2 regions of the Rhodoglobus sp. G.S.23 genome follow, and region 1 is predicted to be linked to the other one. Evidence: predicted binding sites of a transcription regulator. Region 1 holds the regulator's gene; the other holds the start of a gene.
What was found. The regulator HspR, encoded in region 1, represses chaperone genes until heat shock. The targets are predictions, from matches to a motif close to AAGTTGAGTCNNNNNGACTCAACTT.

Region 1 (4,412 bases):
TTCTCCCAGAACCGGTCGAGGTGAGGAATGTGGTGCTTACGATACGAACCGAGGTTGGTGCCATCGGAATCAACAACGACAGCGGTGTTGTAATACACGCCGGTCATCGCCTCTTCATAGATCGGCAGGATCATGACCATATCTAGCTCTTTAGCCAAGGCCTGAAAACGCTGCACTATGGGGCCATCAGCAGGCTCAGCGTAGGCGTAATACTTCTTGTCTTCAGTTATTCCGAAATACGGGCCGTAAAACAACTCTTGGAAGCAAATTACTTGAGCGCCCTGCTCTTTTGCATCACGAGCGAACTGCTCATGCTTCTGAATCATCGACTCCTTGTCGCCTGTCCAGGTTGTCTGAGTGATTGCTGCGCGGACCGTCGTCATGGTGCCTCCTGCGTTGTTCGGCATCGTTGCCTTGAGCTATTTGCCGAGAAATGATTTACGCACGGGCTACTGCACCCGCACTCTCATTCTGCAGCTTCATCGTTTCAATCGTGTGTTGCATATATGACGTTGTGGTTACTCATCATGTCCCTGTCGGCGCAAAGAGGCAATGCTCATTTGTGCTGATGAGACCACGTTGAACGCCCGTACCACGCATTCCGGATTCAGAAAACCAGAACGACTATGATGAACGCGCCGTGGCCCATACAGTGCGCGCTCGAGGCTTGCGGACACGAATTGGTTGCTGCGGAGACGCAAACACAGTCGACACTTCAGTGGCAAACATCACCGAGTCTGGCGCACGATCCGCAAGCCCCTCGAAGCCAGCAACCGCAAGCAAACCATCGTCGAGATGCACGAGCTCTGCCGGCTGTAACGGCCACCGTTCGTGGTGATTGCGACAGTAGATGGTTGCTCCGCGGTGGGTTTCGTGAAAACCCCAGCGCGCTGTCAAGAACGTCGCAACCGGGTCAGCGGCGAGCGCAACACTCGCCGCCGGATCGTCAATCGGGCGCACGATGATGTGGGATGCGGCATCCGGTTGGCCGTAGCGTTTCGTTGTGTAGGCAACTTTTCCGTCGCGCTGCCCGATCTGCATCGATGCCCACCGGTAGGGCAATCCAAAAGCGGCCTGCGCTGTGAGCACCGGGATGAGATGGGATGCTTCGAGCGAAAGGAAGACCACTCCGCGGCGGCCCTGTTCGTCAATCGAATAGAGCCGAACGTTGACTTCGGGAAAGTCACCGAGCCACGGAATGCGGGGCCCGCCAAAGAACGAACTGCGAGACATCTGAAACGCGATGAGTCCCACCCACGTGCTGCCGTTCATGGTGTCTGGACGGCATCCGGCCGGCATGAAGCGCTCGACGGTGCTGGGATCAACCCGCCAGTGTAAAAATGTGACTTCACTCCAGCGTTGACGCAGAATCGCAGCGCTGCCGAGCGGAGGGGCTTCTGAGGAGATCATCGCTACACGGTCATCGGGATGACATCAGCGCGGAAGTTGATTGTCGCGTCGCGTGAATGGCCGCCACAGCACGACTTGGTCAGTGCGTTCGCCTCTGGTTCCTGCCTTGAGGGAGATCACTTCTCCGGCAGCACCGGCAGCGAACACTCGCCGCCCGGGTTTCGCCAGGAGTTCATCTGCGAGTGCGGCTTCAAGTTCGTGCACTCGGGAGGTGAGCTCACTTACGCGGTTTTCGAGATCGAGGATGCGTTTGATTCCCTCAAGGTTGAGTCCTTCGGCACTGAGGGCGCCGATCTCACGCAACTGCATCACGTCGCGCAGGGAATAACGCCGCGAACGACCGCTGGTTCTCGTTGGTGAGACGAGCCCCAGACGGTCGTACTGTCGCAGCGTTTGCGGATGCATGCCAGCCAGTTCTGCCGCAACAGCGATCGCAAAAGCTGGCGTGGACTCATCCATTGTCATTACCTCCTGGCTTTAGCCATCAGGTCATCCCGCGGGTTTTCTGCGGGCATTGCTTGGGTAAATGCTTCGAGGTGCGCATGTGCCGCTTCCGAGATGTGGCTCGGAACCGCCACTTGCACTTCGGCAAGCAAATCTCCGGTCGCTTTTGTCGTCGTGACACCGCGACCTTTTACTCGCAATACTCGTCCGCTCGGGGTTCCCGCCGCAACCTTCAACTTGACCGGTGTACCGCTCAAAGTGGGAACCTCGATGGTGGCGCCGAGCACCGCTTCCGCGAACGTCACAGGAACAACGACCCGAAGATTGTTGCCTTCACGTTCGAATACCGGATGCTTGCGAACCGTCACAGTGAGAACCAGATCGCCTGACTCCCCACCATTGATGCTCTGCTCGCCTTTGCCTTTGAGGCGGATCTTCTGCCCGTCACTGACCCCCGCAGGAATCTTGACGTTCATCGGACGACCGCCAGCAGGCTGCAATTTAATCGTTTCGCCATTAATGGCCGTAACGAAATCGAGCGTTGTGTTTGCCGCTAGGTCGCGACCCTTTGCTGGGCCGCCACGGAATCCCGCACCGCCACCAGGGCCGCCTTGAGCACCAAACATGCCACCCAAAAGATCTTCGAAGCTGGCACCAGACTGGCCACCGCCGTAGCGTTGACCGCCCGCGCCACCCGCACCGAACATGCCACCAAAGACATCCTCGAAGCCGCCGGACTGGCCACCCGCTTGAAAGCGAGCGCCAGAGCCCATAGCGCGAACCTGATCATATTCTTGGCGCTGTTCAGGATCGGAGAGCACCGAATGTGCTTCGCTGATCTCCTTGAAGCGAGACTCCGCTTTCGGATCTCCCGGATTTGAATCCGGATGAAACTGGCGCGCGAGTTTGCGATAGGTTTTTTTGAGGTCGGCCGCTGAGACATCTTTCGATACCCCGAGCACCTTGTAGAAGTCCTTGTCGAACCAATCTTGGCTAGCCACTACACGCCACCCCCGACCTATTCAGTAGGACCGGAGACAGCAACCCTCGCGGCACGAACAACGCGCTCACCAAGAATGTAGCCCGGCTCAACCACGTCAGCAATCGTGTTTTCGGTTGCCTCCGGGTCGTTCAAGTGAACTACAGCCTCATGGAAAGCGGGGTCAAAAAGTTCACCCTTCTCGCCAATCTTGCGAAGACCGAACCGCTCGAAACTGGAGTGAAGCTTCTGCGAAACCAACGCCAACGGGCTGCCATCGATAATGTCTCCGTGCTTATCTGCACGATCGAGATCGTCCAGGGCAGGAAGCATTGAACGGATGACGTCAGCGATGACCGATTCGCGGTTCGCTGCCCGGTCGCGCTCAACGCGCGTGCGGAAGTTCACCAGCTCAGCCTGTGCGCGCAACATCTGATCGCGCATGTCAGAAACCAGATCGCGGCTAGCGTCATCGAGCAGGCGCTGATCTTCAGCACTCAATTGCGACTCGGCACCTGCTGCCGGCTCGTCGTCTGCTTCAGCGTCAATCGACGCGTCAACGGTCTCGACGGGCTCGTCAGCAGCATCCGCTTCATCAGCGGACTGCCCCCCGGCCGCTGCAGAAGAATCTGCAGCAGCCGAGTCAGCCGCACGAATGTCACCGGTTTCCGGATCAACGCGACGTTTATCGCGAATCACCGGCTCCTGGTTCTCGTCGTGGTCTTTGTTCTTGTCAGACATCTACTTCTTGTCCGCGTCAGCTTCGTCGTCGTCAACCACTTCAGCGTCAACGATGTCCTCGTCAGAGTTCTCGTCAGCGGGAGCCTCTTCGCCTTCTGCAGCCTCAGGGTTTTCTTCCTGGTGCTTGTAGATTGCTTCGCCAAGCTTCTGCTGGCTTTCGGTCAGCTTGTCGAAGGCGGTCTTTACGGCCGCTTCGTCATCGCTTGCCAGTGCCGAGTTGAGCGCATCGACGTCGGCCTGAACCTCAGTCTTGACGTCTTCTGGCAGCTTCTCAGCGTTGTCGGTGATGAGCTTTCCGGTGGAGTACGCGAGCTGCTCAGCGTTGTTGCGAACTTCAGCTGCCTCACGGCGAGCCTTGTCTTCTGCAGCGTGCTCTTCGCCCTCGCGAACCATGCGCTCGATGTCTTCCTTCGAGAGGCTTGAGCCACCCGTGATCGTCATCGACTGCTCCTTGCCAGTGCCCTTGTCCTTGGCGGACACGTGCACGATGCCGTTAGCGTCGATGTCGAACGTGACCTCAACCTGGGGGATGCCACGAGGCGCCGGTGCAATGCCGGTGAGCTCGAACGTTCCGAGGTTCTTGTTGTCGCGAGTGAACTCGCGCTCACCCTGGAAGACCTGAATCGATACGGAAGGCTGGTTGTCATCCGCCGTGGTGAAGGTTTCGCTTCGTTTGGTCGGGATGGCAGTGTTGCGGTCGATGAGCTTGGTCATCATTCCGCCCTTGGTTTCGATACCGAGGCTCAGCGGAGTGACGTCGATGAGCAGAACGTCCTTGCGCTCGCCCTTCAGAACGCCAGCCTGGAGTGCAGCACCGACGGCTACGACCTCGTCAGGG
Region 2 (4,412 bases), 740 kb from region 1:
TGATGATGCCAATCCGCACACCGAAGCGTTCACGAAGCGCCGAGCACAATTGGCGAGCAGTCGCATCGGGATCGAGCGGAAGCAATAACACGATGCCGTCGGGCGTATTGCTCGAATCGACACCGGCCGCAGCCATCACCAGCCCGAGGCGATTCTCGACGATGCGGGTCACACCGTTGGGGTGCTCCCGTGACGCCACTACACGAACGGTTTCGTCGGTGATTGCCTGCTCACGATCAGCCGCCTTCACTGCGCGACCCTCGGCCTTGCTCACAATCTTGGAGGTGACCGTGAGAATGTCGCCATCCTCAAGCCCACCGTCCGGCGAATCGTTCGAGTCGGCAATCAATGCCGCCGATATCACCTGCACGAGGTCGTCACCGGACATAATTTCGGGGATGCCGGGCACGGCCCAGGCGCTCATTCTCACGTGTCTAGTCTGCGGCATTGGCAACCGCGACACTATTTGCGCAATGCGGGAAGCACATCACGACCGAAAACATCAAGAAATTCCCGCTGATTTCGACCAACGTTGTGGAGGTAAATGCGGTCGAAGCCGAGGTCTAGGTAGCTCTGGATGTAGGCACGGTGCACGTCAGGATCCGCGCTGACGGGCATCCGGCCTTCAAAGTCTTCAGGACGAACCATTCGGGCGAGTTGTTCAAGCTCGAATGGTGACCGGATGTCGTTCTTTGCGAATCGCAGACCACCATTAGGCCACTCGGTGATGGCGTTCTTCATCGCCTGCTCGTCAGTGTCCGCCCAACTGAGATGCAGTCTCAAGACGCGGCTCTGCTGTGCAGTGTCACGGCCGGCTTCACGTGCACCCTCAGCGAATCGTTTGAGCAGCATGTCAATCTTTTCGAGCGGCGCGGCCTCGGTGATGAGCCCATCAACCGTTTTCCCTGCGCGTTTGGCTGCGACGGGACCGGCGGTGGCGACCAAGATCTCGGGTGCGGTCTCGGGCATTGTCCAGAGCCGAGTCGACTCCAGCCGGTAGAACTGACCATCGTGGCGCACATCTTTGCCTGCCAGCCCCGAGGCGAACAGTTTCTTGATGATTTCGACGGCTTCAAACATGCGGTTGATGCGTTCGGGCGCTTCAGGCCAGTACTGGCCGACCACATGTTCGTTAATGGCCTCACCACTGCCAAGGCCCAGCCAGTGCCGGCCCGGATTCATTGCGGCAAGAGTGGCCGATGCCTGAGCGACCATCGCGGGATGCCAACGAAATGTGGGCGCTGTGACTCCGGTGCCTAAGTCACCTATCGTGGTTTGGCCAAGCGCGCTCAGCACGTTCCACACGAAGGAAGCTTGGCCCTGTTGCGGCGTCCACGGCTGATAGTGGTCTGCGGCCATCACCCCACGAAAGCCGCGTGATTCGGCGTGCTGGGCAAACGCCAACACGTCGCGCGGATGAAACCGCTCAAGCATTGCGGCATAGCCAATGTGGGGCGCAGAAACGGAGGCGGGCATCTGTCTATTGTCGCGCGGACTGCGCCTCTGCCGTGTCACAACGGATGAACCAGCGAATTCCCAAACCGCTGACCGGATACTTGGCCGTTCACCGGGCTGGCTCATGCTGAAGAACGGCGGCAATTATCAACGGTGTGGATGATTCCACCGAAGGCCCAGCCAGCATTGTTCTCGAAGATCCAGACGGCAACCCCGTCCTGATGGACCAGCACTGGCAGCACCGGCAGCACCGGCAATAGATCGTCGCCAAATTGGGTCTTGATTCTCAGTTGGCGATAGTTCTACACTGAGCAAACGCCAACAATCGAAAGGAGCCTCGCGTGTTTATTTCAACTATCGGAATGATTCCGACTATCGCCGGCTCCGTCGGCACCCTCTCCGCCTAACCGGCTAGCGATCTCCGCCAACCGGTTCTGACGGTGGCGGCGCTCACGGAGCACACGACTCAACTCGATCATCACGAGACTGCGTTCGACTGACGAGTCTGCGCCCACCTCATCTGGAGCGCCAGCGCATCGCGATGATCTCTCCTTCTTCTGCAACTCGCGATCGCCGAGGGATGACGTTGGGTCGCCACCCGAACCGGCGCGCTTTTGCGCGCCTTCCGCATCAGCTTCTGTCACGAAAGATCACCTCATGAACACAACTCTGGCGGCCCCTAAGGACCGCCCTAACCATCCGCCCGAACCCAGCAACAACGCCCAGTCGCGCCCAACTTCGGCGCACCGCGTGGGACTCATCGACCGAATTGCTCTGCATCTCGGCGTTGCGCTCATCACGTGGAGCCGCCGTCCTCACCGGGCTCGACTGATCGCAACCGCTGAATTCCGGGCCGAACACCAACTCCGTCGCGAGCGCCTGGCTTTAGCCCGGACTCGCGCTGAGCAGAACTATCCGCGGTTCATCATCCGATGATTGCGCCGCACCCGACCGTCGCCGGATCGCTCCGGCGACGGTCGCTTCGTTATCAGCGAACTGTGAGCGAAATGACTTGGCACTCTCGGGGTGAGAGTGCTAATTTCTGATTATTGAGTCACCGTGACTCAACTTTGAGAAAGGGGTTTCCCATGACACTGTCATTTGATCCTTTTGCCGAACTCGACCGGCTCACCGCTGCAGCCCAGTCCCGCGTCGGCACCCAGCCCATGCCCGTGGATCTTTACCGTCAGGCCGACGAGTACGTTCTCACCGCCGACCTTCCGGGCGTAGACCCCGGCTCCGTCGACGTTGACGTCGATGGCCAGCTGCTTACCATTCGTGCCGAACGCACCGCCGGCGAGCGCGAAGGAGCCAAGTGGCTATCGCAGGAGCGTCGCTACGGGTCCTACCTGCGCCAGTTCAGCATTGGCGCCGGCATTGACCGCGAAAACATCAGCGCCAGCTACGACAACGGCGTACTCAGCGTCATCATCCCGGTGTCGGAGAAGGCAAAACCTCGCAAGATTGAGGTCAGCACCAACTCCGCGAACCAGGCTCGATCGTCCGAGACAGTCGCCGTTACAAGCTAGTCAGCACGCCGCTGTCGACGCGCCAACGCCACACACCAACGATGGGCGGATGCTTCACGCATCCGCCCATCGTTCGTTAAGTACTTCGCGCTCTAGTCGCTACAGCGCCCGCAATCGCGGTGCGATGTCGCGCTCGAAGAGCTCGAGGAAACGACGCTGGTCGCCCCCGGGCGCGTGGAACACGAGGTGATTGAGTCCGGCATCCACATACTGGCGAATCTCTTCAACAATCTTGTCTGGGTCGTTGCCCACGATCCACCGCGAAGCGATTTGTTCGATCGGCAGCGCGTCAGCAGCCTTCTCCATCTCGATCGGATCAGTGATGTCGTGCTTCTGCTCCTTCGAGAGCGCAAGCGGGGCCCAGAAACGTGTATTTTCGAGGGCGAGCTCGGCGTCGGTGTCGTAGGAGAGCTTGATTTCGATCATCCGGTCGATGTCCTCGAACTTGCGGTCAGCCTTAGCCGCACCCTCCTTGACGCCAGGAATGAGCGCGTCGTTGTAGAGCTCCATGCCCTTGCCAGAGGTGCAAATGAAACCATCACCGGCACGACCGGCGTAGCGGGCAACCATCGGGCCGCCCGCAGCAATGTAAATCGGGATGGGCTGGTCGGGGCGGTCATAAATGCTGGCTTCGTGAGTGGAGTAGTACTCTCCCTCGAACGACACCCGATCCTCGGTCCAGAGTGCACGCATGAGGCGCACTGATTCGCGCAAGCGCGCAAACCGCTCCTTGAACTCGGGCCAGTCCTGCGCGCCAGCACCACGGAATCCGGTAGCGACCTCGTTGAGCGCTTCACCCGTGCCAACCCCCAACATGATGCGCCCAGGATAAAGGCAACCCATCGTGGCAAAAGCCTGCGCCAGAACGGCAGGGTTGTAACGGAAAGTGGGGGTCATCACGCTCGTGCCAATCCGAATCGTGCTCGTGCGCTCTCCAACAGCAGCCATCCAGCTCAGTGAGAACGGTGCATGACCACCCTCATGACGCCAGGGCTGGAAATGATCGCTTACCGCAACACTCTCCATGCCATGGGCTTCGGCCGCGACCGCAATCTCTACGAGCTCACGTGGGGCAAACTGTTCAGCTGAGGCTTTGTATCCGAGAGTAAGAGTCATAGACCCATTGTGCCCGTACTACTCGCGAGGCGCCTGCAAAAAATCAGAAACTGACCGCGGAACGTACGGCGCAACATCGCCGCCCAGAGCGGCAACCTGCCGCACAAGCGAGCTCGAAACATAAGCGTGTTCAGGGTTTGGCAGCATGAAAATTGTTTCGACAGCAGCAAGATCGCGGTTCACGATCGCCATCGGGGTTTCGTACGCGACATCCACTTGAGAACGGATGCCCTTAACAATGACACTCGCCCCAACCTCGGTGCAGTAGTCGACGAGCAAACCCATGCTCCAACTCGTGACCCGAATGTTGCC

Region 2: the regulator HspR is predicted to act here: its motif matches at 2,502-2,526, upstream of AC1ENN_RS09985 (Hsp20/alpha crystallin family protein).

Annotation. Positions count from the first base shown of each region.
Region 1 covers NZ_CM155237.1:2,790,071-2,794,482, forward strand. The annotation lists gene AC1ENN_RS13610 (nitrilase-related carbon-nitrogen hydrolase) at 1-383, opposite strand, end outside; gene AC1ENN_RS13615 (YqjF family protein) at 625-1,410, opposite strand; gene AC1ENN_RS13620 (heat shock protein transcriptional repressor HspR) at 1,435-1,869, opposite strand; gene AC1ENN_RS13625 (DnaJ C-terminal domain-containing protein) at 1,875-2,855, opposite strand; gene AC1ENN_RS13630 (nucleotide exchange factor GrpE) at 2,873-3,574, opposite strand; gene dnaK (molecular chaperone DnaK) at 3,575-4,412, opposite strand, start outside.
Region 2 covers NZ_CM155237.1:2,046,766-2,051,177, forward strand. The annotation lists gene cofE (coenzyme F420-0:L-glutamate ligase) at 1-424, opposite strand, end outside; gene AC1ENN_RS09970 (TIGR03557 family F420-dependent LLM class oxidoreductase) at 463-1,476, opposite strand; gene AC1ENN_RS09975 (hypothetical protein) at 1,806-2,099, opposite strand; gene AC1ENN_RS09980 (hypothetical protein) at 2,113-2,391, shown strand; gene AC1ENN_RS09985 (Hsp20/alpha crystallin family protein) at 2,544-2,984, shown strand; gene fgd (glucose-6-phosphate dehydrogenase (coenzyme-F420)) at 3,084-4,100, opposite strand; gene coaD (pantetheine-phosphate adenylyltransferase) at 4,119-4,412, opposite strand, start outside.